DNA from 3 places in the Paenibacillus sp. ALJ109b genome. Region 3 is predicted to be linked to each of the others. Evidence: riboswitches for the same ligand, from Rfam matches in the RefSeq annotation. Region 3 holds a riboswitch; each other region holds the start of a gene.

Region 1 (8,374 bases), on a different contig from region 3:
TAAATCATCGCAAGATTCATATGGTGCTCAATATTCCTGCAGGGTTTAACGAGCTGATTCAGACAGCCGGTTCCACTGCCGAAATCAAGTACACCATTAACGAGGCGAACCCGGTTACGATCAAAAGCATGATGCAAGGCGTATCGCAAAGCGTGACGAACACGATTAACAAGCAAGCAACCGCTCAAGGTGTGCAAGCTGTGTTGACGGCTTCCGGAGCGCCTGCAGATCAGGCAGCTGAAGCTGCTGCCAACCTGACGACACGAGTGGAAGGTACAACCACTTCCATTAATCCGGTTAACGGTATGAACAACCAGATGGTTCCGATGATGATGGTACTCGCTTCTTATGTGGGAGCCATGATTATGGGTATGAACCTGCAGACAGCGATGGGTATGCTGTCCGCTACTCACTCCCGCTGGACATTGTTCGGTGCCAGAGTAGTCATTAATCTGGGGTCTGCTCTTGTAGTTTCCCTGCTGGGATCATCACTGATTGTTTCGCTGGGCGGACAGATCGAGCAAGGATTTATCGCATTCTGGTTGTTCCAGGCGTTGTTCCTCTGCACGTTCATGTTCTTCTCCCAGTTCTTCCTGATCTGCTTTGGACCAGCAGGAAGCTTGTTTAACATCATTTCACTGTCGCTGCAACTGGTATCTTCCGGTGCAATGGTGCCACGTGAATTGCTGAACAGTTTCTACAGTGGTATTGGTCAGTATCTGCCAGCCACATATGCCGTTCAAGGTGTTCTGAGCGCTCAACTGGGTGGACCTGGAGTTCAATCCGCTGCTGGCTCGATTGTTATTGTATTGCTGGTTGCTGTAGCCCTCTCCCTGGTGGTGACGTCGTTGAAAAAACAACGCATGCCAGCTGGGGCACCAAGCCCGGCTCAAATGAACAGCTAATAGTCCAGACATCATGGTTGTTCTTCATAGGATATGATCAAGCACCCCGGTGATTTTCACCGGGGTGCTTGGTTTAATAGTAGGTTGAGGTGGCTAGCTTTGCAGGAACACAGGCGGCACACCTTGCGCTTTGATGCACAAACTTTCATAATGAAACGATAGAGTAGTCTCGCTGCAGCCCGGTGAGCTGGAGCAAATGAATAGAACGGACAAGAGGAGCGGACGGAATGACGGAACCGGAATTGGATATAAAAACGAGGATATTGCTTGCAGCCAAGAAACTTTTTGCTCAGCAGGGGTATGACGGGACGAGTGTTCGTCAAATCTGTGATGAGGCGGGTGCGAATGTATCGCTGGTCTCGTATCATTTTGGCGGAAAAGAAAAGGTGTTCGAAGCATTATTTGAGCACTTTTTTCCTGATCATATGATGAATGAGTTGGCTGAAGAGTCCATGTCCTCCCCCGTGGAGGGTATCCGACGAATCATAGGTGAAGTTGTAAAGTTCACAATGACGGACCGGGAGATGAGCGATATTGTGCAGCTTGAAATTACGCTGCGTACCCATCGCACAGATACCGTGTTTCGTTTTTTGGACCCCGTCTGGACCAGAGTGAGAGAACTGCTGCAAGAAGGCAAGGAACAGGGCGTATTTCAGATCGAATCCGTATCTTATGCGATGCTTCAGGTCATGGGTGTAGCTTTGGCGCACAAACGGGCCAAGAACTCACGATTTAGCTTTGACTATCAGGATATGAACACAGATGAGCTGGCTGAGCAGACCATTGAATTCGTACTACGAGGATTGGGAGTGAATAGCAATGAACGAAACCATTGATTTGATGATGAAGCACCGCTCTGTGCGGAAATTCAAGCCAGACCCGGTAAGTAAGGAGCAGCTGGCAGCAATCGTGGCGGCCGGGCAGATGGCTTCCTCTTCAAGTAGTGTGCAGGCCTATACAATAATTGCTGTTACCGAACAGGAGCAGAAGGCCAAAATGGCTGAATTGGCAGGCAATCAGTCTTACGTCAACGAATGCCCTGTGTTTCTCGTATGGTGTGCTGACCTTTATCGGCTGAGTGATGCTGCAAAGCGTCATTTGCCTGAAAAGGAATCCTATGAGGACTCCACTGAAAACTTTATGGTGGCCACCATTGATGTTGCACTCGCATCGCAAAATGCCGCCCTTGCAGCAGAGTCACTAGGTTTCGGAATTGTATATATTGGTGGGCTGCGCAATCGCATTGAGGAAGTTAGCGAAGTATTGGGCTTGCCTGACGGCGTATATCCAGTATATGGTATGTGCATTGGTGTTGCTGATCAGGAGACGGGTATTCGTCCGCGTCTGCCGCTGGATGCCGTCTTGCACCATGGCCGCTATAACGCTGAGCAGACCCTAAAAGGCGTCGAAAGCTATGACGAAACGACCGCTGCATACATGAAGGAGCGCACCCAAGGGGAACGTTCTACACCGTGGTCCGAAATGATGGCGAAACGCCTCACAGAACCGGTACGTCTACAGATGAAGCCATTCCTCGAAGGCAAAGGATTCTTGAAACGTTAAGCGTAAATTCAAAAGAAGTCAGTTTGGCGGATGCCGACTGACTTCTTTTTTGCAAACTGTACCTATTTAGTTAAGGAATCATCACAAGACTGGATGCCAATTCGGACCTAAGGAAGACCGTAGAAGCGTTTCGTATTCTGATAAAAGAGACGCGCTGCCCGCTCCGTTCCCATACCGGTCACTTCACTCCATGCCTGAATAACCTGTCTCGTCATGGCAGGATGTGTCATTCTTCCCTGGAAAGGTCCCTCGAAAGGCCAAGGTCCATCGGTCTCTGCCATAACCTGTTCGGAAGGATACTGGCGAGCTAATTCGCGAATTTCCTCTTCGTATATGATATCAGGTGTAAATGAGACGAAATATCCGTTGTCAGCCATTCGCTGGACGGTCTGCTTGGAGCCTTTGAACCAGTGAAAGTGAGCCCGGCGATGATGATATTGCTCGAGCAGGTCACAGGCGATATCGGCATCCTCATATACAGCGTGCAGTACGATCGGTTTACCGTGCCGCTTGGCTAGCTGGATAAATCTCTCTAACAGATCGATATAGCCGCTCTGATCAAATTGGTGTCCTGCCTGTTCGGCTTCCTGTCGGTTGTAATAGGGCAATCCAACTTCCCCAATCGCTGTGGCTTGTCCCATATGCTTTTCGATCCAGTCGAAGAACAGATGCTGATCTGCCAGGGACGGCAGGGGCTGCTCAGGATGGAACCCAAAGGCTGGATATACGGTACGAGGGTATTGTGATGCTAGTTCCAGGTTAGTCTGGGCAGATGCCAGATTCATGGAAACGGCGATGACCGCCTCAACCTGTTGGGATGGGAAGGAATGCAGCATCTCACGTTGTTCTTCAGGATTATATTTGTCCAGGTGAAGATGAGCATCGATCAAGGGTGCAAAAGCGGTTGATTGCATGGATGGACCCCTCCTTTTTGTCTTTTACCAATGATACGCAGCGTAGTTTGTCTTGGATCACCCATTTTAGGGAAAAAATAACTCAAAAACCCGCACTATTTAGATAGGCGGGTTTTCTGCTGTTCTTCTCTCATCCACTGGGAAATCTGCCGTTTCCGTTCAAGAAAAGCAGATTCCTCCGTGATCGCTTCGCGACGTGGACGATCAAAGGGAACATCGACTTCGTGAAGTACAGCTGCAGGGCGATTCGATAAAACATAGATACGGTCAGCAAGCAATAATGCTTCCTCGATATTATGCGTGATGAACAGCACCGAGCGGCGGTTCTGTTCCCAGATATCGAGCAGCCAGCGCTGCATGTCGCTGCGGGTCAGTGCATCCAGCGCACTAAAAGGCTCGTCCAGCAGCATCAACTCCTGCGGACTGAGCAGGGCGCGCAGAAAGGCAACCCGCTGCTGCATGCCGCCCGATAACATATGCGGATAGGCTTGTTCAAATCCGGCCAGTCCGACACTGCTCAGCCACTTCCGGGCATCTGCAAGCGCTTCTGCTCGGGGTGGTGCGTCCGCAGACACTTCACCTGCAAGCAGCACATTGTCCTCGATGGTACGCCATGGAAATAGTGCAGGCTGCTGTGGCATATAACTAATCTTGCCGCGTTGTCCGGTAACATCCTGACCATTCATCAGGATTTGGCCCTCCTGAGGTTTCAGCAGACCGCCGATGATGTGAAACAGGGTGCTTTTACCGCAGCCGGAAGGACCGACGATGGCTACGAATTCTCCTTGTCCCACGGTCAGGGACAGGCCATCCAGAACGGGCAATGTGCTGCGTCGCTCTCGGAACGAAGCATTCACGTTCAGAACTTCCAACGCTGGTGATGAATGATGTGCAGGTAAGGCCACGGTTTCATACTCAGGACTTCCGCTACTCGTTGGAGTGGTTGCACCTTCATCCGGCGCAGCAGCTACCCGCTCGTTGTGTTCGGGTGTCATCTTGTCATCACTTCCTAACCTTTATATGGTGCATATTTCAAAGTTATCGCTTTTGTGGACGCCAGCGTACGAGCAGCTTTTCCAGTAGCGCAATGAGCAGGAAGAGCAGCAGACTCAATGCCACAATAATCATGATTGCCACGAACAGACGATCCGTCCGATAGGCTGATTTTTGCAGCATCATATAATAGCCGATGCCCTTATCTGCACCGATCCATTCGGCGATAATCGCACCCATGACGCTGTACGTAGCGGCAATTTTAATCCCCGAGAACACCGAGGGCAATGCATGTGGAAGTTCGAGTTTCCAGAAAATTTGGCCGCGTTTTGCACCAGCCATGCGCATATAGTTCATCATGGCCGCATCGGTGCGGGTCAATCCGTCCATGGCAGCTACAGCCACCGGGAAGAAGCAGACCAGGATGATGGTAATCAGTTTGGGCAGCAGCCCAAATCCGAACCAGATCAGCAAGAGCGGAGCAAGCGCAATGGTCGGTATATTTTGACTAAGGATAAGTAATGGATAGAGTGCAGATTTCAAAAATGGAATCAAATGCAGTACCATCGCAATCAGTAATCCCACGAGCGTACCTGCTGCAAATCCGATCAATGTCAGCTGGATTGTTGCCCATGCATGCATGCCAAGTCGCTCGGCCTGGGACGCTGCTTCATGGGCGATGTCCGAAGGCGCAGGCAGCATCCATTTCTCAATATGGAACAGGGAGACAGCTCCCTGCCATATGGCTATAAAGAGAATAACCGCCACAAAGGGCGGCCATACGCTTTTCCAATAGGCATGCATTAGCGATATTTCTCCGTCAGGGTGTCCATGCTGAAGCCGCTTGGGCTATGGGCGATCTTGATCTGTGAGATGATGCTCGGACTGCCGGCTTCCACGAGAACTTCGTGCATTTTGCGGACAACCTCCAGCAGTTCCTCTAGTTCTCCCTCCATCGTGGTATCGAGTGCATTAACCTGATATTTCAAGCCGGACTGCTGAATAACTTCAATGGCACGATCAACATAAGGATAGGAATTTTCGCCATTTGGCGTTTTGGGAATGACTTGAATGCTAAGTAGTGTGCTTGCCATGAAAGATCACTTTTCCTTTCGGGTTAAATTGCATGAGTTAAACCAGCTTTACACTAAACCACTCTGATTGCAGTACCCTCTTCCGATCGCTGTTATCCCCGGATTTTTTGATTCCATTTTCCCCATGGGGAAAATCCGGCGATAAAGGCGACCACTTCGTTTCTTCAGATGGGTTCTGCACTCTTCGTTCTGGTGTAAAAAAAAGTTAAACTTAAACAATTTTTATTGGGGTAAGAACTCGTTTGTATATGCTTTGGATACATCTACCTGCTCATCGAGCAGTTTTTTGCTAAACATCCAATCCGTGTAGTTCTGCCATACTTCCTGCTTCTGCTCACCCCAGCGTGGTGCGTCATCCTGATATTTTGGACTCAGCCACTTCTGGCTTGCGAGTACAAGGTCCTTATCCAGATCCGGTACGGCCTTGATCAGAATGTTGGCAGCATCTTCGGGATGTTCAATCGCGTATTGATATCCTTCGGAAGTCGCTTTCAAGAACGCTTTAACCAGCTCTGGATCGTTCTGAATCGTCTTTTCATTGGTAACGAGTACAGGAGTGTAGTAGTCCAGTGCCTCGGAATAATCCTTCACATATAGCATGTCGATCGGTTCGCCGCGCAGTTCGGCTTCAATGCCCGTCCATGCGTAGAAAATCCAGGCAAAGTCGATATCGCGTTTCACAGCGGTAAAGAAGTCTGCATCGCCCATGCTAATATTTTTTACTTTGGATACATCGGCGCCTTCGCCTTCCATAATGGATTGCATCACAGCTTCTTCCACCGGAGAGCCCCAGCCACCATAGGTTTTACCTTCAAAATCTTTGGGAGATTTGATGTTCCGATCCACCGGAGCGGCAAATCCGGACGTGTTATGCTGAATGACTGCAGCGATGGACACGAGCGGTACGCCCTGTGTGCGGGCCTGGGTCACACTCTCCTGATAACTTACGCCAAAAGGCACTTCGTTCGAAGCTACCATCGTATCCGCTCCTCCGGCACCTGGCTGTACAATCTCGACATTTAAGCCTTCGGCTTTGTAAAAACCTTGATCTACGGCCGCATACAGGCCGGTATGATTCGTATTTGGTGTCCAGTCCAGCACCACTTTAATGTCTTTGAGGGCTGCGTTGTCACCTTCATTGCTGTTTTCGGTGTTGCTGCTGCCATTTTCTCCTGAAGGTGCAGCTTCTTTGCCGCCACATGCGGCCACAGCCACTAGTAGTACGCACAAGAGCATTAGGCCCATCATTTTACGCCATCTCATCTTCATTTCTCTCCTTCATGTTGTCCGGCCAGTGGCGCGGGGTACTCCTTGGCTTCATATCCAAGCTTCTTGCATAAATCAGCAGATTTATACTAGCTATGATCCGGATGACGTCACTTTTTTTAGCTCTCTGGCTATATAAAAGAACATTAAAAAAGCGCCCCGTTAATCCGGGACGCGTGTAGGCGTTAGAGATGTGGCACTCAGCAAAGAGGCTGGGCCAATTCGATATACTCCGATTCCTACGCTGGCATGATCCAGATCAGGTCTAAGGGTCAGTATCTTGGTGGGATACACTCTCAGCCGGCCTATTCCGACTCCCCTGGGAAACTATGAAGTTACGGGCATTACTAGGTGTAATTATAGGCCAGAGGCCCATGCATGTCCAGTCAGGAACTGGATAGGGGGACGTATGAATGAATCAAAGAGGCCATTATACATGTGTATAACGACCTCTCTAGATGTGTGATTTTCAATAATTATCGTGGCGAATCATATAAGGAAATCTGACTGAGTGCAAAAGCATCGGATTTCGGGTCATATCCTACCTGTTTCTGAGTCGCTTCGAGATTCAATCGTTTAAACCGATTATTCGAGATCCCATGCAGTATGGTGAAGGGCTCCAGATCTGTAGCTGTAATTGCTTTGAACATCAAATCACACAAGTCAGCCGGACTAATATACGCGCTCATATCCCTTGCCTCCAGCGCGGGTCCATCCGGTTGGAAATCATCATATGCACCTATACGTATTGCTACACTTTGTATACCTTCGGTATACGCAAAATAGGAAGCGAGCGATTCACCAAAACATTTGCTAACCCCGTACAAATTCCGTGGGCGTGTCGGCATGTCCGGATAGACTTGAGCATCAATGGGATACCCCTCGATCGTCTGTGCACTGCTTGCCAGAACGACTCTCCGTACACCTTGGTCTTTAGCTGCACGGAATACATTAAATGTACCCTTGATATTGATATCCAACAACGATTCATAGAAGCCTGCATGTGGGGAGGGATCTCCCGCCAAATGTACAACCACATCCATGCCTTCGCAAGCGTGCTGACAGGCTTCGGGATCTGTCACATCAAGTGTCATGATCTCATGGCTTGTCCCTTGATACGTATGCAGTCTGTCGATATTCAAATCCGTTAGTCGCAGGTGAAATGCTTCTGACAAGTGTTGGGACAAGTCACGTCCAATTTTTCCGGCTGCGCCGGTAATTAAAATGTTCATAAATCAGCTCCAATTCTTAGCGCTGGAAGAACTCAATCCATTCCTTTTCAGGTCCATAGATGAAGAAATAACGGTAACCGTTAGGCAGTGTAATAATCTCTCCATCAATAAACTCGGCCTCGGTTTCCCTAATGCGGTTGTACTCAGACTCAAGGTCATCGACATGGATGGCAAAATGGTGCACCGTACCTTCGGAAGGCAGCTTGTCGCTGTATCCCTGAACTAACTCAATCTCGGTCTCATCGCTTCCGTTGAAGCCGAGAAAGGCGAGCTGAATGACACCGTTGGTATGGGTTACCCGGTCTTTCAATTCAAGACCAACAATCTCCGTATAGAAACGCAGCGTGGTCTCCAGATCACGAACGGCAATGCCGACGTGGTCAATGCGCTTTTGAAAACTCATAATT
Region 2 (8,374 bases), on a different contig from region 3:
CCATACTGTTTGTTATGATATTGGGTGCATTTCTTGCCACATTGAACCAAACCGTTATGAGCGTGGCAACTCCGGAGCTGATGGGGGATTTTAATATCTCAGCAGCAACAGCCCAATGGTTTACGACAGGCTACATGCTGGTGAATGGTGTACTCATTCCTGTCACTGCCTATTTCATGCAACGTTTTTCGACACGGCAATTATTTCAAGCTTCGATGTTTATTTTCCTCATCGGTACGATTATATCTGCCCTTGCGAGTAATTTCGGTACATTGTTGACAGGACGTATGGTTCAAGCAGCTGGTGCTGGTATTATCATGCCATTGTTGATGCATGTCATTCTAACCCTGTTCACTCCTGAGAAAAGGGGAGCAGCGATGGGTATGGTCGGTTTTGCCATCATTTTCGCTCCAGCGATTGGGCCAACCCTTGCTGGATATATTCTTGAGAACTACACATGGCAAACGATGTTTTACGGAATGATCCCACTAACCGTTATTGTTATTGGTTTTGCGTTTGTATATCTCAAAAATGTATCGGAACGAATCAAACTCAAGTTCGACACACTCAGCGTGTTGCTGTCCACAATTGGATTTGGTGCATTGCTGTATGGCTTCAGTCGGGCGGGAAGTCTGGGATGGTCAAGTGCAGAAGTAATCATATGCCTTGCAGCAGGAGTTATTGCTCTTGGACTGTTCACATGGAGACAGCTCGCGTCTACAAATCCGCTGCTCGATCTGCGTGCTTTCAAGTATAATATGTTCTCACTGACCACGGTCATTAATATCGCGATCACGATGATCATGTATGCTGATATGATGTTGCTTCCTTTATACCTCCAAAATGCACGGGGCTACACGGCATTGGAGTCAGGATTATTATTGCTTCCAGGGGCGCTTGTCATGGGCTTCCTGATGCCAATAACAGGTAGATTGTTTGACCGGTTTGGCGCAAAATGGCTGGCAATTATCGGGATGGTTATCACGATCGTAACCACTATTGGTTTCATCGATCTAACCGATTCTACCAGTTATACTTACCTGGTCTTAATGTCAACAGGTCGCCGAATTGGTATGGCCTTGCTCATGATGCCTATCCAAACGGCAGGTTTGAATCAACTGCCTCCAAGACTTGGGCCACATGGTACAGCGATATCCAACACCGTCAGACAAGTAGCTGGCGCTGTGGGTACTTCATTGCTCGTAAGTGTAATGACTAGTCGCACAACGGCACATGTACAGGACATGGTGGCAACGGGTGCAGCCAAAGGTTTAACCCAGCAACAGTTGGGAATGGAATCCATGATCCAGGGAATTAATGATGCTTATGTTGTCATTATCGGCATTGCCGTTCTCGGATTGCTACTTTCCTTCTTCATCAAACGTACCAAACAAGCGACGGAGGAAGACTCCAAGCAGCCTGTAAGACAAAAAGTCTCGATGAATACAAATTAAGAACAACATTTACATGAATTACATCATGTAGAGCCTATGTATCTTATATAAAAAGCGGCAGATCAGGACCCTAAGCTTTACGTCCAATCTGCCGCTTTTTTTGTGTATTACAAATGAACAGGAGCCTCTGCACTTCAGTGAGAACCGCTGCGCTAACGTGTTCTATTTCGTTTTCTCCATCGGAACCTGCCTGATTTGTTCGAGATATAAGCCGCAGTCTTTGACAATTCTGCTAGCTTCGCAATTCATAGAAGACGATTCAAATTCCGTTTGAAACGCCTGCAGCGTTACTTCCAACATGGAAATATTGATCTCTTTTTGCTCGACTAAAGCAAGCAGTCCTTTGGTCAGTTCTTTCGCTTTAATAGACACTTCCGAGTGGAGAATAGAATGATTGAATTTTTGAAGACCTTCAATCAGATTGTTTTTATCCACCGCAATTTCTTTGGAATCAGGAGCGATCACCAACAGACTTGGAAAATCAACAATATGCTCTTGCCTTTCCAGCATGGAACGAAGCAAAATTTCAATGTAGTTCAGGATTTTAGGCACAAGATGGTTCCAATTCGGTTGGGCAAGATGGAAGTTTCTCCACATATTCGAGATTTGATGTATCATGCCAAAACCAAAAATAGCCCCTTCATAAGCAAAGGGTTTTAATTCTTCACCAAATACCTGTACCAGTCGTTCAGATAACCAATTTAACTGCATACGAGTCAAGTTCTCCAGATTGCATTCTCCAGAATAGAAGCCTGTCCAGAATAGCTCCACAACAAGCTTTTTTTCCGGCAAAATCATCGGCACCATAATTTGATCCACCAGTAAGTCAAAATCGGATGCATAGCTTTGGCTCTGCAAATCTTTGCGAATCATCATATCTTCCTGTACACGCTGCTCCAGAATGGCAAGAATACAATCATCCTTGGAACCAAAGAATTTATAAAATGTTCCTTTGGACACACCTGACTCGTCTAGGATCATCTGTATGGAGGTGTTGGTTACTCCATGTTTCTCAAAGAGCACAAGTGCTGAGTCCAATAACATTTGTTTCCGTTTATTCATAAGTTCCCCCTGGATGATTTAGGTGGTACACGTTACGATATTCAACAATCTACTGCAAATCCACTGCAAACATCACATGTTCCTTCCAAATTCCCTTGATTTTAATATTCTGGCGGTCCGTTTCTTGGAAGCCCGCTTTACGCAACACTCGAATTGATCCGGCATTGTCGGGAAGTGCACCAGCCTCCACTCGTTTTATTCCCGCTTCATTCATAGCAAAATCCAGTGCTAACCGAAGGGCTTCGCTCATGTATCCCTTGCCATTCTGCACTTGATCTAGCACATAACCAACAATCCATTTGGCTGTGGAATCCAGTTCAAGTTCGAACAGAGAAATCTCTCCAATGAGCTCATGTGTATTGTTCAGGAAGATTCCGAAAGAGTAACGTTTCCCTTCTTCTCTGGCCTTGTTCCAACCTTCAAGAAGTGCAACTTGACCCTCCAGTGTATAGAAAGTCTCCGATCGTTCACTTGCCGATATCTCTTCGAAAACAGCCCGGTTACGGAACTGCAAATCCAGCAGTGTCGGCGCGTCCTCCACGTTCAAAAATCGCAAATAGATACGTTCCTCACGATTGTCCATCTGTATGTTCATCCTTATCTCTGGTTGTAGTAGATTGCATTCATCAGAAGTACGAGAGTTGCCGTTTATACGCCATATCCCAGAACAGATATTCAAATTCAACACTTCTTCTGAATATGTCTTCTATGGCCTCCAGCTCCTGCTCGGTTTTATGTTCACATAATGCATCCAGTGTATCATAGAACCATTCGAATGAGTCGCGGAAGTCATCACTTGCATAATTTTCGATCCAAGTCTGATAGAAATTGCCCTCTAATGAATCTCGATATTGTTCTTTTAATCTTGTAGCATAGTCGTAATACGTCCACGCACAAGGGAAAATGACGGCGATGATTTCGGCAACCCCACCTGTTTGTGCAACACTCATCATATTCGACGTATACGCCTTGTTGTATAGAGAGGGTTTGACAGCATGATGTTCATCCAGCGTAATCCCAAATTCATTCATATAATTTCGATGCAAATCCATTTCTTCGTACAGAATAGCATGTTGAATCACCGTAAAGTTCGTCATCAGTTTTTCATCTGTCGCCTTCACCGCACCCATGGCAAAAATCTTCGCATATTCAATCAGATATGTATAGTCCTGAAGAAGATAAAACTTAAACGCTTCCCGATCCAGTGTGCCTTTCCCCATTTCGTGTAAAAAAGGATGGTTGTATCCATCTTCCCATACGGTTCTGGACTTATCTTTTAACGTTCTTGAAAATGACATGATCATTTCTCCTTTTATTAAAATTATTATGTCCCCGCTTCACATCCAGCTATCGCGTTCTGTCATCCAAAATGCAGACCAAAAAGCCCTTGTCCTATTTTCGGCAAGGGCAAAATAACATGAGTACATGTCATTTGCTCCCTACGTCAGTATTAACTAACAGGTTCAAAGGGTCAGGTTTTAGCCTTCTCAACTGCGAACAGTCCCCCTGCAAATAGCTCAGGCTTATTACAACATGTGTTTTTCCAAATGTCAATCCATTCCTATTAATCTTCAAGTTCCCCTAAATCTTCTTGCAAGTTCTTAAGTCGGGTCCGGATATCCTTAATCATACTTTGCAATTTCGTTAACTCATCGACCCATTTTTCCTCATTAGAGACGTTCGTTGCTGAAGTTGAATGATACCCGGGAGACGTCTTTAACTGATCTAAATCCGATTCATATGCCCGCCGCTTTTCCTCAGCTTTTGCCAAGTCCTCCTCTGCGATGGCAATCTGGTGCTCCAGATAGATGACGTCTGAGGAGTAGCCGTGAGTTAAGCGCTGTGAATACGTCATAGTTCACCTCATTTCTGATCATCCATTGCTTTTCCAAGGTCATATGGCTGAATATCGATATCCAAATCCATACCCAAAGCCAATTTGGCCAGTTGACTGCCAATAAAAGGCCCCATCGTTAGCCCAGATGCTCCAAGCCCGTTAGCTGCGATCAAGCCATTCCAACCTGGAACAGCACCCATTACCGGAAGAAAACCTGGTGTAAATGGACGAAATCCTACTCTTACTTCCTGAAACGTGCTTTCAGCTAAACCGGGAGCCAGTTCCAATCCTTTATTCAAAATTTCCTGCATTCCGCCTGCGGTTACTCTTGTATCGTATCCTTCAATATCATTTTCGTGAGTCGCACCGATCACAATCTTCTGTTGATCAAAGGCTAACAGATATTGATCCGAAGGAGGCATGACTACAGGCCAGTTCCCAGTGTCCTCTCGATCGTGAACCTGTAAGTGCATAATTTGCGCCTTCTGATAATGAACCTTAAAATCAATGCCCAAGGGCTTCAACAGTTCATTAGCCCAAGCGCCGGCACACACAATAACCTCGTCAGCCGATATGACTTTACCGTCCACAACAACTCCACTTACTCGGTTCAATTCATATTGAAGTGTGGCGTCCCCATTAATCAGGACCGCTCCATTTCGTTGTGCCGATCGAATTAAGGCATCACGCAGCGCACGCCCATCAATACGCGCGGCTCCGCTGATGTAGACGGACTGAAAGCTCTCCTCCAGAAGAGGAAAACGCTCATGAGTTTCTTTTGCATCTAGACGGGTAATATCGGCAATCTCCGGTGCATCTTCTTTACGAAGGTGGGCCCTCTCCTGCATCTTGTTGATTTTGTCCACATCCGTATGAATACTAAGAGCACCCACTTGAGCGTAACCCGTTTCCGTTTCCCCTTCACTCTTGAGTTCTTCAATCAACCCGGGATAAAAACGTGTACCCGCCTTGGCAAGTTGATACCAATCCTGATTACGGCGCTGAGATAACCAGGGACAGATGATCCCGGCAGCAGCATCCGTAGCCTGCCCTCGATCTTTCCGGTCTATAAGAAGAACTTCCGCACCCTGTTTTGCCAACTGATACGCTGTGGAAGCCCCAAGAATTCCTGATCCTACGACGATGACTTTCTTCATGACTGCATCCCTTTCCTAAATCACTGTATCCATTATAGCGTATACTGTATGGTCTGATAATGGCAAGGCATCGACATTATGAAACGTGTTCCTAAAAGGTTTTCGATAAAATGTTAATTATGTAATATAATTCAAATCAGGTTTCTTTTAACTCTGTATCCACGCCATTTACGCACACGACCTTTAACGAAATGAGGAATAACACAACGATGCCGAAACCTAGTATGGGGAATTCACTGGATCCCGATATGCCGCTTATGATTACAGGTCAAAATCAGCTAACCGTAGATGAATTAATGAATTGGAACGGCCATTCACGGGATTACAGTATTGTGCAGTGTATCGGGGGAACAGGGAAAATCGCAGCCCAAAATCACGAGTGTTCAATTCGGGAAGGAACAGCTCTTATTATGTTTCCGGAGGTAACATATCGTTACGACAATCTGGATGATTCATTGTTATTCGATTGTCTGTCCTTTAATGGCTATTTATTGCCCCGGTTTCTGCATACCTTGCAGATCGGGGAGCTGCGCGCCTTCAAGCCGGATGGAATGCTTCATATCCTGTTGCATGAAATAACGTTGGCGCTGCAGTCCCGGCACAAGGATCAGATCTGGCACGTATCCGCATTGCTGTACATGCTTCTGGTCAGGTTAACTATTGATGGCGATCGTTATGGTGCTTATGAACGCTCGGATGCCCGATTAAAGCTGGGCGGACTGGTTACTTTTATCAAGCAAAATTATGATCAGGATATTTCGCTTACCATGCTGGCTCAGCAAATGGACGTCACCGAACAGCATTTAAATCGGATATTCAAAAAGGAATTCCAAATGACTCCGCTTGATTATCTGACACGATATCGGTTACTGAAAGCCAAGGAAATGCTCGTCCATGACGCTGGAATAACGGCCCACGAGATTGCTCGGGCTGTCGGTTTCAACAGCGCCAGTTATTTTGGATCCGTTTTCAAAAAATATGAAGGAATCTCTCCTATTGAGTTACGCAAGCAATACCAGGGTTAAAGAATTTCCATCGTGATCTCTGCGAGCGAGGTTAACCGCAGATCATACTTCGAGAATTCCAGATTACGTGTCACCTCGTTAGGCACAATGACACAGCGAATCCCCGCGGCTTTGGCTGCCTTCAGTCCATTCGGCGAGTCTTCGAACACAACCGCTTCGGATGCCCCGATCCCGAGACTCTCCAGGGCAAGCAGATACAATTCCGGGTCCGGTTTGACCCGCTTGACGTCCTCGGCTGTATGAATGACATCGAATAGTTCGAAAATGCCGAGTGTCCGCAAATAACCATGAACCCAATCCCGGGTAGAGCTGGAAGCAACGGCAAGTTGAATTCCCTTTTTACGGGCAGACTGGAGCAACTCATGTACGCCTGGAAGAATTGCTGCCTGTCCAAGGTATGCTTCGTATTTCTGTTCAGAGAGCAGCTTGATATGATCGTGATCGATCGGTTTTTGCAGCGCTTGCTCCAGGTATTGAAAAGGATGAAATTCTTCAAACGATGTTCCTACGTTTTTCGACCAAAGCTCCAGGCCAAGTTCAAGTCCATGCTCTTTATAAATATCGCGAAAAGCATAGAACCAAGGTGTCTCCGTGTCCACAATAAGTCCATCAAAATCCAAAATAAAAGCTTTTACCATTCCGCTTTTCTCCCTCCAATGATTAGCCGATTGGCAGGGAGATGGGCCTAGAAGCGTGCAGTCACGTCCGGGCGGGAAACATTCATCGATAAAAAGTGACAGGTGCATCCCGTTCCGGCTGGTGACTGTCCAACAACTCCAGCCCGGATCTCCCCCTCTATCGGCATGCCGAAATATCTAATTAATTTCCACTCCACCCCATCGGGTGAATAAAAGAATGAAATGCAGTCCTCCACTTTGCGTATGCGCAGATAAGGATTGGTTACTGGAACTTCAACCGAATTGCAATCGTCGGATGACCCTTCCTTCGTTACTACCGACACAATGGTAGCTGCTTTTCCATCATACTCAAAACAAAGTTTGCACCAGTTTCGCTCATCCGCCATCACCATCAAACATCCGGAATCATACTGATGTTGCATGTCCACGGTTAGCTGGGTCGTCATTTCAAAATCGTTAGGCACCGGCATCGACAGAAATGGCGCGGTTGCACGGATATGCTTACCTGCTGGGTCCTGGAAAAAGTCTGTATCAGCCTGAGCTTCTACAATTAGAACTCCTTGATCGGTATAAGACCAGGTCTTCGGTTCATTAATCCAGTTCATTTGGTTTCTTGTTTCTGTTGCAAATACGTTTGTCATTTCTATGCCTCCCAGGTTCATTTTCTGTATTATATATTCGTTTCATATACAGAAAACCCCTTCTCCTACATATTTTTGTAAGTGCTGGTTGCCTGGGAGTGTTTCTGGGGATCAGGGAGGAATAACATGATGACCATGAGTACGATATAAAGTACAAGAATGACACTGAATAACAGCACGGGGTTATAGTGATACAGCAGCCCTGTCAGGTAACCTGATGGAATCGCTGTTAACGTCATAACGGTCTGCACTGCCGAGAACATATCCGCTTTTTCATGTGTACCCAATCGGTTCATAAGCAATGAGTCCCGATACGTTTGCAAGATGAAATTGCCTGCCGCCAGTACAATTAGAGTCAGAAATAACATGGCTATATTCCCCGCAGGTATCAACAGAAAAAGTATTGCCCCCACTGTACTCAAAATGATCGAGAAACTGACATACTTTTCTTCTGAACGCCGTTTCAGACGCGGGATAATGACTAAATACAAGAGCATGACGGTTACAGCGGTGACGACCGGGATATATGAAATAATCTGATCATTGAATTTTAACTGTTC
Region 3 (8,374 bases):
ATCAATTCTTCACCATGTAACCCTGTAGCAATAATGACATTTCTCGATGTCATCGTTCCTATTGAAGTCTCGATTCCTTGCACACCGTTTACATTCGTATGCAAACGGACATCCTGTACACCTTCCATCACCCTCGCACCCATAGCTTGAGCTGATCTGATATAAGCCTGTGTTAGATTGACGGGAAGAACCTCGCTCTCGGAAGGTCTGTAATACGCACCATACGTATCCCTGTTTAACCATGAAGCTTCCTGTTGGACAGCGACTCGATCCCACCAAATATGTTCTGTAGATAAGGTAGACGATCGATTATTTTTGTAACTGCTGACCTCACTGTATGAACGAAAAGGAGTAATAAAACCATGCTGTTGCAGCCCCATCTCCACTCCGCTAAGCGAACTGATTCGTCCCTTCTGCTCATGAAGCAAAGCTCTGCTCTTCCGTGCAAGCTTCGCCATTACAGTATGAGTGAATTCCTCACTGTCAGCAGCAAGCATCCCGGCGGCTGCACAGGAAGTTCCCCCAGCAATCCGTGCCCGCTCAACCAGAAGAACATCATGTCCTCGAGTAGCGAGTTCACATGCGATGGCACAACCGATAACTCCTCCACCTACAATAATGGTTTCTGCATGAAACTTGCCTCGAACTTCCGCTCCGACTTTACTTCCCGATACTATTCCTGGATGATGGCTTGAACGATTTCTGCTTCGACTTCTTGCTTCCTCTCTCATGATCTCATCTCCCTGGTTCGACATACCTCTCTGAATCCTCTATCGCCTGTCGCAATAAACACGCGGCCAGTTTCGGCTCATCGTTTGCCCAAATCGTTGAAATCACAGCGGCTCCTCTGGCACCAGCAGTTCGAATTGCAGCAATATTCTCAGGACTAATCCCGCCAATCGCGATCACCGGAATCGAAACATTGGAGCATACCTCAGCCAACGCACTAAGCCCTCTTGATTCGCAATTAGGTTTACTATTTGAAGCATAGACATGCCCATAGAAGAGATAATCCGCTCCACGTTCTTCTGCAATTTTTGCTTCTTCCAGAGAATGAACCGATATGCCTACGCGCAGCCGATCGACTCTCTTCAAGTCATCCTTATCGTAGCTGCGAATAACTGCTTGACCCCAATGCACACCACCAAGCGACGCATGTTGATCCAGCTGATCTGAGCCATTCATAATGATTCGGTTAGATGGAACACCTTGTGTTTTCAGACTTTGCGCCCAATACATCTGTTTCTCAAGGGCCAGCTTTTTTTCCCGAATGTGGATATAATCGACCCACCGCCATATATCCTTAGCAATATTCAGAAAAGAGTCCATGTCTCCTGTACCTGGTGAAACCACATGCAGTTCGAATGATCTTGTAGTTACATGTTCGTGGAAGATTGCCGTCCCGTTCGCCTCCTCTTGCATGATTTAAGCTGATACAAAACAAAAAAAGCCACTCCCGTAGGGGAGTGGCCACGAATGTAGAATTCATGGATCAACTGAATGACTGTCGCATGCAATTACTCTATACATAACACATAACAACTATAGAAACCAACCATAGTCGCAACGCTGTTACATAGAGAGTTGCATGATTCATCTTGCAGGCAATATCGTGAAGTCATCGATAAAGCTCTTTGTCATTAGTTGAAACGCGCCACTTCCCTACGCTGGTATGATCCAGATCAGGTACAAAGGGTCCGGAATCGCATTCTTCCATCTCAGCCGCATCGTGCGGCCCCCCTAGTGTTCATATGAAGCTGTAGCCTATGTTACCATAGACACCTTTTTTTGTCACCGTACATTTCCATTTATTACGTTATTGTTTTTCGGACCAAGCTTCAACATCCCACGTTTTGGTAACCCAACCTTCATAAAAATCAGGTTCATGGGATACGAGCAGCACGGTACCCTTGAATTCTTGCAAGGCACGTTTCAACTCTGCTTTAGCCGTTACATCCAAATGGTTTGTAGGCTCATCGAACAAAATCCAGTTACTTTCACGCATCAGAAGTTTACACAGACGAACTTTGGCTTGTTCACCACCACTAAGCGCGTTAAGCGGGCGGGTGATATGCTCATTTTTCAATCCACAACGTGCGAGATGCCCCCGGACTTCATTCTGTGTCAGATGAGAAAATTCGTTCCACACATCTTCGATTGGAGTAATATTACCTGCACGTACTTCCTGTTCGAAATAGGCTGTTTCCAGATAGTCACCCAAGAAAGTCTTACCGCTGATTGGTGGGATTTTCCCCAAGATAGTCTTGAGCAATGTGGATTTACCTACACCGTTACATCCAACAATGGCAATTTTCTCGCCACGCTCAATCGTCATCGTCATTTTAGGCAATAATGCATATGAATATCCAATTTCAAAATCAATACCCTCAAAGACGGTTTTACTACTCGCCCGGGCATCCTTGAATTTGAATGTGGGTTTAGCTGCTTCGTCTGGACGATCGATCCGTTCAATCTTACCGAGCTGCTTCTCACGGCTCTTGGCACGACCGGAAGTGGAAGCGCGGGCTTTGTTCCGCTGAATGAAATCTTCCTGCTTCTTGATAAACTCCTGCTGTTTCTCATAAGCATCAATATGCTGCGCCTTATTCATGTCGGCCATTTCAAGGAATTTGTTATAGTTCGCTGCATAACGCGTCAACTTGGCAAATTCCAGATGATAAATAACATTAACGACCTCATTCATAAACTCCGTATCATGCGAAATCAGAATAAACGCATACGGGTAATCCTTCAGGTAACGCGTCAGCCATTCGATGTGTTCCACATCGAGATAGTTCGTCGGCTCATCCAGCAGAAGTGCAGTTGGTTTCTCCAGTAAGAGCTTGGCAAGCAATACCTTCGTACGTTGACCACCACTAAGCGCGGCCACGTCACGATCTAGACCGATGGCGGACAAGCCCAGTCCATTTGCCATCTCTTCCACTTTCACATCAATCAGATAAAAATCACCTTGCTCCAATTGCTCCTGAATGTCACCCATTTCTTCCAGCAACAATTCGAGCTTGTCCGGATCGGCGTCTGCCATCTGATCCGTGATGGACATCATTTCCTTTTCCAACTCAAGCAAGGGCAGGAACGCATCCTTAAGCACATCACGAATCGTTTTTCCAGGTGTGAGCTTGGTATGCTGATCCAGATATCCATAACGAACTTTGGGGGTCCATTCAACCTTCCCTTCGTCCTTTAACAATTTCCCGGTAAGGATGTTCATCAGTGTGGACTTGCCTACACCATTTGCACCAACAAGGCCAACACGCTCTCCAGCAAGTAAACGAAAAGATACATTTTTAAATAACGTGCGGTCTCCAAAATTGTGACTCACGTTCTCTACTGACAATAAACTCATAAGATGAGGTTGCTCCTATCTATTGGACATTACTATCGTTCCGAAACCCTATTTTAGCACAGGTGTCGCCTTTTCTGAAAGTAATGTAAACATCTCATGCAACCTCGCTTTTATATTACCAAACAAACTGCCTTTATTTTATGGAACAGTTATACTCAAAATAACCTTGCGCTGCCGCTTGTTTAGCATTTGTAAACACTTCTTCGGCTCTGTAGCCATTGTTACATGTGGAAGGATAATAGTATTTAATTCCACTCACCGGATCAGCTCCGCCAACGATCGCTGTTTTCTTCACCAGTCTGCCACCACCAATGGCATAATTGTTAATCTTTTGGTTACCTACAGGTATTCCCTGAATAAAAGCCATAAGCCCCGTGTCATTAATCGAATTGTACCAATCTTCCTGAGAAATCAAAGGCATGGTAAAGGTATAGGAAACACCATTCCTTCTTGCAAACTCATTATGCCGGTTAATAACATCTGCCAAATCTTCCTGCACACTTGTCACGATCCGACTTCGTCTGATCTGCTCAAACGTCTCGGCATTTTGAAGCAGAGGGATTTGTGTGCTGGAGGCCAGTTCTTTCTGGAAACCTTCAACCCACATGCCCAAGCCTGCATCATAGGCATACACATACCCATCGAGTGTGAAGTTAAGACTGCTACCATTTGAATCAGAATATGTATAGGGCTTTTTTGGACTCCAAACTTGCCGGAATGAATCTTCAAGATCACCAGTCATCTCAATTTCGTTCGCCAAAATGTAGTACCCATCATAATCCAACACAACCATTGCAGGAATGTAATTAAACATGGCCCGTATAGCAGCAGGATCATCCTGGATCCCCATATTTAGCGCCATTGTTTGGGTAAAGGTAGTCAAGGCAAGCTCTTTGTCCGCTTTTACAAATTTGGTCGAATCATATCCTGCTTCATCGTTTTGCTTCTCATTTTGATGCATCACGGCCCCTGCATCCAGTACAGCAGTCTGAAGTGCCATCTTATATCGATTGCTTAAATATTGAGCCTCCTGGGCATTGTCTATATTGTGAGAAATAACCCACAATATAGGTAAAAAGATAAGCACAAACACAATAGAAAGATCAGTAATCTTCATTGAGCACCATACCCCCATATGTGGTAAACACAGCTGCAGCTTGCGCAGACCCGTTTAACCACTCACGAATCAGCATGGCAGGTGTGCGATTGGTGTTTTTGACGGTTACTGTGAAGAAATCCCCCATTGCCAGTGTATATCTGCGCCCAGGATCGTCTAAAGCCAGCACACCAGACGAAGGAAACAGCTTTGCTTTAATCTGGGCTGAATAATAGCCATCCTGCACAGTTTCATAGGTACCAGAAAATGTGCTCTGATCCATCGGATCTGCATAATGAGGAACATATTTTTTGTGCAAATGTTCCATGGAAATCTCATAGGCATTCCCCGTTCGGGCCATCTGTTCTTCGAACTCTGCATACATCGCAGGGGAGATGTATCCCTTTGTTCTGACTGCATCAACAAAACGGGTAACCGTCTGAACAACGGTCATGCGTGCCATATCATCCTGTCGATCTGCAGTCTCTGCTGCCGGATATACATATAGCAAAATCACTGCCAGCAAAACAGCAAGCAGCTTGGATGCAGCATTAATCAAGGTGTACTGGCCTCCTTCCAAAATGCAATCTTCAGCAGTTCGCCAGCTTCACTTCTTATGAACTCAGGTCTATACGAAGCAGAAAGTTGGACAGGTATGGTTCCTCTTCTGTTTACAAGGGGATCAATGACATATACACTCCCGTCCACCTCCACGCTGACCGCTGTTCCTGTCATTTGTCTAACAGTATGTAACACTTCCGCACCACTATAACGGATTGACTCACTTATACGTAGCGTGGTATTCAGCCGTCCTTCCATGTCAGCTGTCGTCTGCACCAAGTGATTCAAAGCGTCTGAAAGAACCCTAACATTCTGCTGCCCGTACAGGCAGGCTGTCACAAATAAGACAACCGCCGTACAGAACAACATGAGCTGCTGTGTATTCTGGGACATGTTAAACCAACTCCTGTCAGGATTGCTGGAAAATAAGTCCTCTTACCACATTGGATTTGTCTTTTACGATAATAGCTTTGAATTTACCACTTGGATTGACATATTGATTGTCTTTTTCACTCATGGTCTGGTTGATAACACCCACTTTTTCGTCAGGTTTAATAACAGAACCGTAATCTGCGTTATTGAGATCCTGGGATATGTTCAACTGATTGCCATACCATTGACCTCCCTTGTTTTTACCTGTAATAACTTGAATACCGAACTGATCCTTGTCCGCATATTTACGCAACGCGTTTGTGACTTGTGATCCGCTAATAGTAGTTCCGTCATACACGGTAAATGCAGCTTGGGACAACTCGGTCTGGATATCGGCAAAATTGTTTTGCGCTGTTTTGGTCGCCTCCTGAGCCGAAATAAACAATAGAACTACAATCGTAATAAGGGCGATGGTCAGAAAGATGCCAGCTGCCACCTTTAAAGCGCTTGATGCATTGTTCATAATAAATCCTCCAATATCGTTTTTAATTTATTTCAGACTGTGACGTAATGATCGTTACAGTTTCTGAATCTGTTCATAATACATGTTCATTTGCATGAAACTCATGCCTACCAGCGGAATGACCAGATAGAGGAAGATCAGGGCATACATCGGTGTAAACCCGATCATTCTTCCCCATGATGCTTTCACATCAATCATCTTGGTGTATTCCTGCTTCCGTTGTTCAAAATAAAAGGCCATCATGCTATCCAGATCATCAAATGCTTCTCGAATCGAAATTTTCCCAAGTGCAAGTTGCAGCTTTTCAACCAAACGTTGAAATTCAGGCAGCCCTGCATCTTCTTTTAATTGTTCAAGCGCATGCTCCGGCCCATGTTCAAAGTGCAACAGACATTTTTGTAGTGGCCTTTTGAAAATAACAGCAAAGCGATTGAGCCATTCCAATATCTCCTCTACAGACATACGGTCCATCTCTCGCAAGATCGATATAACCGTCTGAAACTGATAGATCTCATGCCTCATGTCCATACTTCTCATCTTTCGCTGGAACATCATGAGCCAGATCGGCATGTGGTAACCCGCTATACCTATCATCATTGCAATAATTAACTCCCACCAGTGGAGATATTGCTTGTTGTAACCTTCCAGCTTCTGCAGGATGCGTGCAATAGTTTCAGTCTGAGCATCATGATCCAGTGGAACGGGATTCACGGACTGCAATGCATTGGAGATCTCATCAAAAGTTGCTCCTCGCTTCATTTCGATGCGTTCGAGTACAGCTTGATCTAAGCTTGTCTTTTCTGTAGCCTGCTTTAACTCGGCCTCTCCCATCGCGCCAAACATCCGGTCATCTCTCACGGGATCATATAAGATATGATTTCGTTCAACCTGATGCAGCAACAAGACACAGCCAATGGTCAGGACAAAACAACTTGCAAATAACATCAGCCTTCGTATAGCCAGCCATTCATATTTCAGTTCCGAGCTACTTTCCCGCATCAGTCTTACGGTTTTACTGTAATTGGTACTACCAGGTTTGGCCGCGAACAACATCGCCACCTTACGAATGAACGTCTGCTTGTATAGGAACTGATCCATTCTGGAGTGTTTGCGCCCTGTTCGATAGCGTGTTTCATCATATTGCTGAAGTCTTTGCAAAAGCAGGTAGGCAAGTATGATAATGACGTAGATCGATATTTTGATTACAAACCCGATTTTGCTGCGATAGAATTCATCCATAGTTGGAAAACTTCCTCTGGCCCAACGTTCAATTGGAGCTGTGAAAAGAACGGGAGCCAGAGCGATGAAATTCAACCCTTTTAACAAATAGTCCAATTTGTCCCGCCGCAAAATTTCCAGATGAATTTCCTGCGTCAGATTCCCCAGCCCTTTCAAGTAAATCGAACCCTGTGCTCTGTCTATATCCCCGAACTCCATCACCATATATGAAATACCGGCGAAACCTTTAAGAAAGCGATTTGGCGCAATCTCGTAGTATCGTTCCAAAGCTTCGTTAGGATCTGGAGAAGTCAATGCTTCATAGATCAACAGCACTTGCTCAGCAGCCTCTCCTTTACCTGCTTCCGCTGCTTCATACAGTGCTTCCTCTACCATTCCATGCTGATGATACCGATGTCTCACGTCGGCAAACAGGTCCAGCATCTGTACCAACAGTCGTTTCTCCATACGATTCAGACACATATCCAGTACAAGGCTGTTTAGAACTACAGCACAGAGTACTGACAAAATGACAAAGGCGATACCCGGCTGCATAAGAAAAAGGATTATACTGATACTCCCGTATCCTCCGAGGATCATTAAGACCACACTCATAGTCATTCGTCTTAATGATGGTTCGTCGCCCACATGCCGGAATGAAATTCGTTTCTGTACTTGCAGAATATAGGAAGAGAGAAGCGGCACTTTCATGCCCCAGCGATAAGACTGTAACAGGAACGATCCCCACCGCAGCGTACGATTTCCGTTTAGCGTAACGATCCCGATAGATTTACTTGCATTGTCTCCTCCTCTGTGACGTAACAGGTTCAGTATAAGTAGCGTGATTATCAAGCCACCTGCACATATCCCCAGCACCAAGAGAAGAACAAACTTAACGGTCATAGGTATCACCCCAATGTTGCTTGATGAACTGTTCGAACAGCGCAGCGTCCTGCAGTGTCATCTGATCCCGCATATCCGTAATGCTTCCTATGGAGATCGGAGCTGTAGCGACGTAATTTCCATCCCTGTACTCGATCACATTGCGAAACGTAAATCCCGCCCGTTCCTCCACGCTATCCCCTTTATTCGCACGTGGCAGACACTCCGTAATTCGTTCGATATATCTTCGTCCCTCTGCGTCCTTTTTCATATGTACATCAAAATTAATGACACTTACTACTTGCTCCTCGGCAATATGTTCATGTTGGAACATACCTGTTTTGAGCAGTGAATT

Evidence for each region. A riboswitch is a leader RNA that binds a small molecule or an ion and turns the genes downstream of it on or off. The one in region 3 is predicted to bind thiamine pyrophosphate.
Region 1: another riboswitch for thiamine pyrophosphate. It lies ahead of G3352_RS19985 (ABC transporter substrate-binding protein); the one in region 3 lies ahead of G3352_RS22190 (thiamine phosphate synthase).
Region 2: another riboswitch for thiamine pyrophosphate. It lies ahead of tenA (thiaminase II); the one in region 3 lies ahead of G3352_RS22190 (thiamine phosphate synthase).

What each region holds. Positions count from the first base shown of each region.
Region 1 is NZ_JAAIFP010000019.1:218,602-226,975, reverse strand. Features, by position in the region: gene G3352_RS20020 (YhgE/Pip domain-containing protein) at 1-905, shown strand, start outside; gene G3352_RS20015 (TetR family transcriptional regulator) at 1,133-1,741, shown strand; gene nfsA (oxygen-insensitive NADPH nitroreductase) at 1,725-2,468, shown strand; gene G3352_RS20005 (TatD family hydrolase) at 2,576-3,382, opposite strand; gene G3352_RS20000 (ABC transporter ATP-binding protein) at 3,478-4,377, opposite strand; gene G3352_RS19995 (ABC transporter permease) at 4,421-5,179, opposite strand; gene G3352_RS19990 (thiamine-binding protein) at 5,179-5,469, opposite strand; gene G3352_RS19985 (ABC transporter substrate-binding protein) at 5,692-6,732, opposite strand; TPP riboswitch at 6,954-7,066, opposite strand; gene G3352_RS19980 (NAD-dependent epimerase/dehydratase family protein) at 7,212-7,967, opposite strand; gene G3352_RS19975 (VOC family protein) at 7,984-8,370, opposite strand.
Region 2 is NZ_JAAIFP010000001.1:71,224-79,597, forward strand. Features, by position in the region: gene G3352_RS00295 (DHA2 family efflux MFS transporter permease subunit) at 15-1,454, shown strand; gene G3352_RS00300 (TetR/AcrR family transcriptional regulator) at 1,617-2,516, opposite strand; gene G3352_RS00305 (GNAT family N-acetyltransferase) at 2,566-3,099, opposite strand; gene tenA (thiaminase II) at 3,143-3,814, opposite strand; TPP riboswitch at 3,936-4,034, opposite strand; gene G3352_RS00315 (hypothetical protein) at 4,081-4,371, opposite strand; gene G3352_RS00320 (NAD(P)/FAD-dependent oxidoreductase) at 4,380-5,510, opposite strand; gene G3352_RS00325 (AraC family transcriptional regulator) at 5,720-6,535, shown strand; gene G3352_RS00330 (HAD family hydrolase) at 6,532-7,173, opposite strand; gene G3352_RS00335 (DUF1349 domain-containing protein) at 7,221-7,814, opposite strand; gene G3352_RS00340 (MFS transporter) at 7,880-8,374, opposite strand, start outside.
Region 3 is NZ_JAAIFP010000024.1:135,660-144,033, reverse strand. Features, by position in the region: gene thiO (glycine oxidase ThiO) at 1-731, opposite strand, end outside; gene G3352_RS22190 (thiamine phosphate synthase) at 736-1,422, opposite strand; TPP riboswitch at 1,643-1,752, opposite strand; gene G3352_RS22185 (ABC-F family ATP-binding cassette domain-containing protein) at 1,817-3,367, opposite strand; gene G3352_RS22180 (hypothetical protein) at 3,501-4,484, opposite strand; gene G3352_RS22175 (hypothetical protein) at 4,471-5,022, opposite strand; gene G3352_RS22170 (hypothetical protein) at 5,019-5,417, opposite strand; gene G3352_RS22165 (ABC transporter permease) at 5,434-5,919, opposite strand; gene G3352_RS22160 (hypothetical protein) at 5,974-8,040, opposite strand; gene G3352_RS22155 (ATPase, T2SS/T4P/T4SS family) at 8,030-8,374, opposite strand, start outside.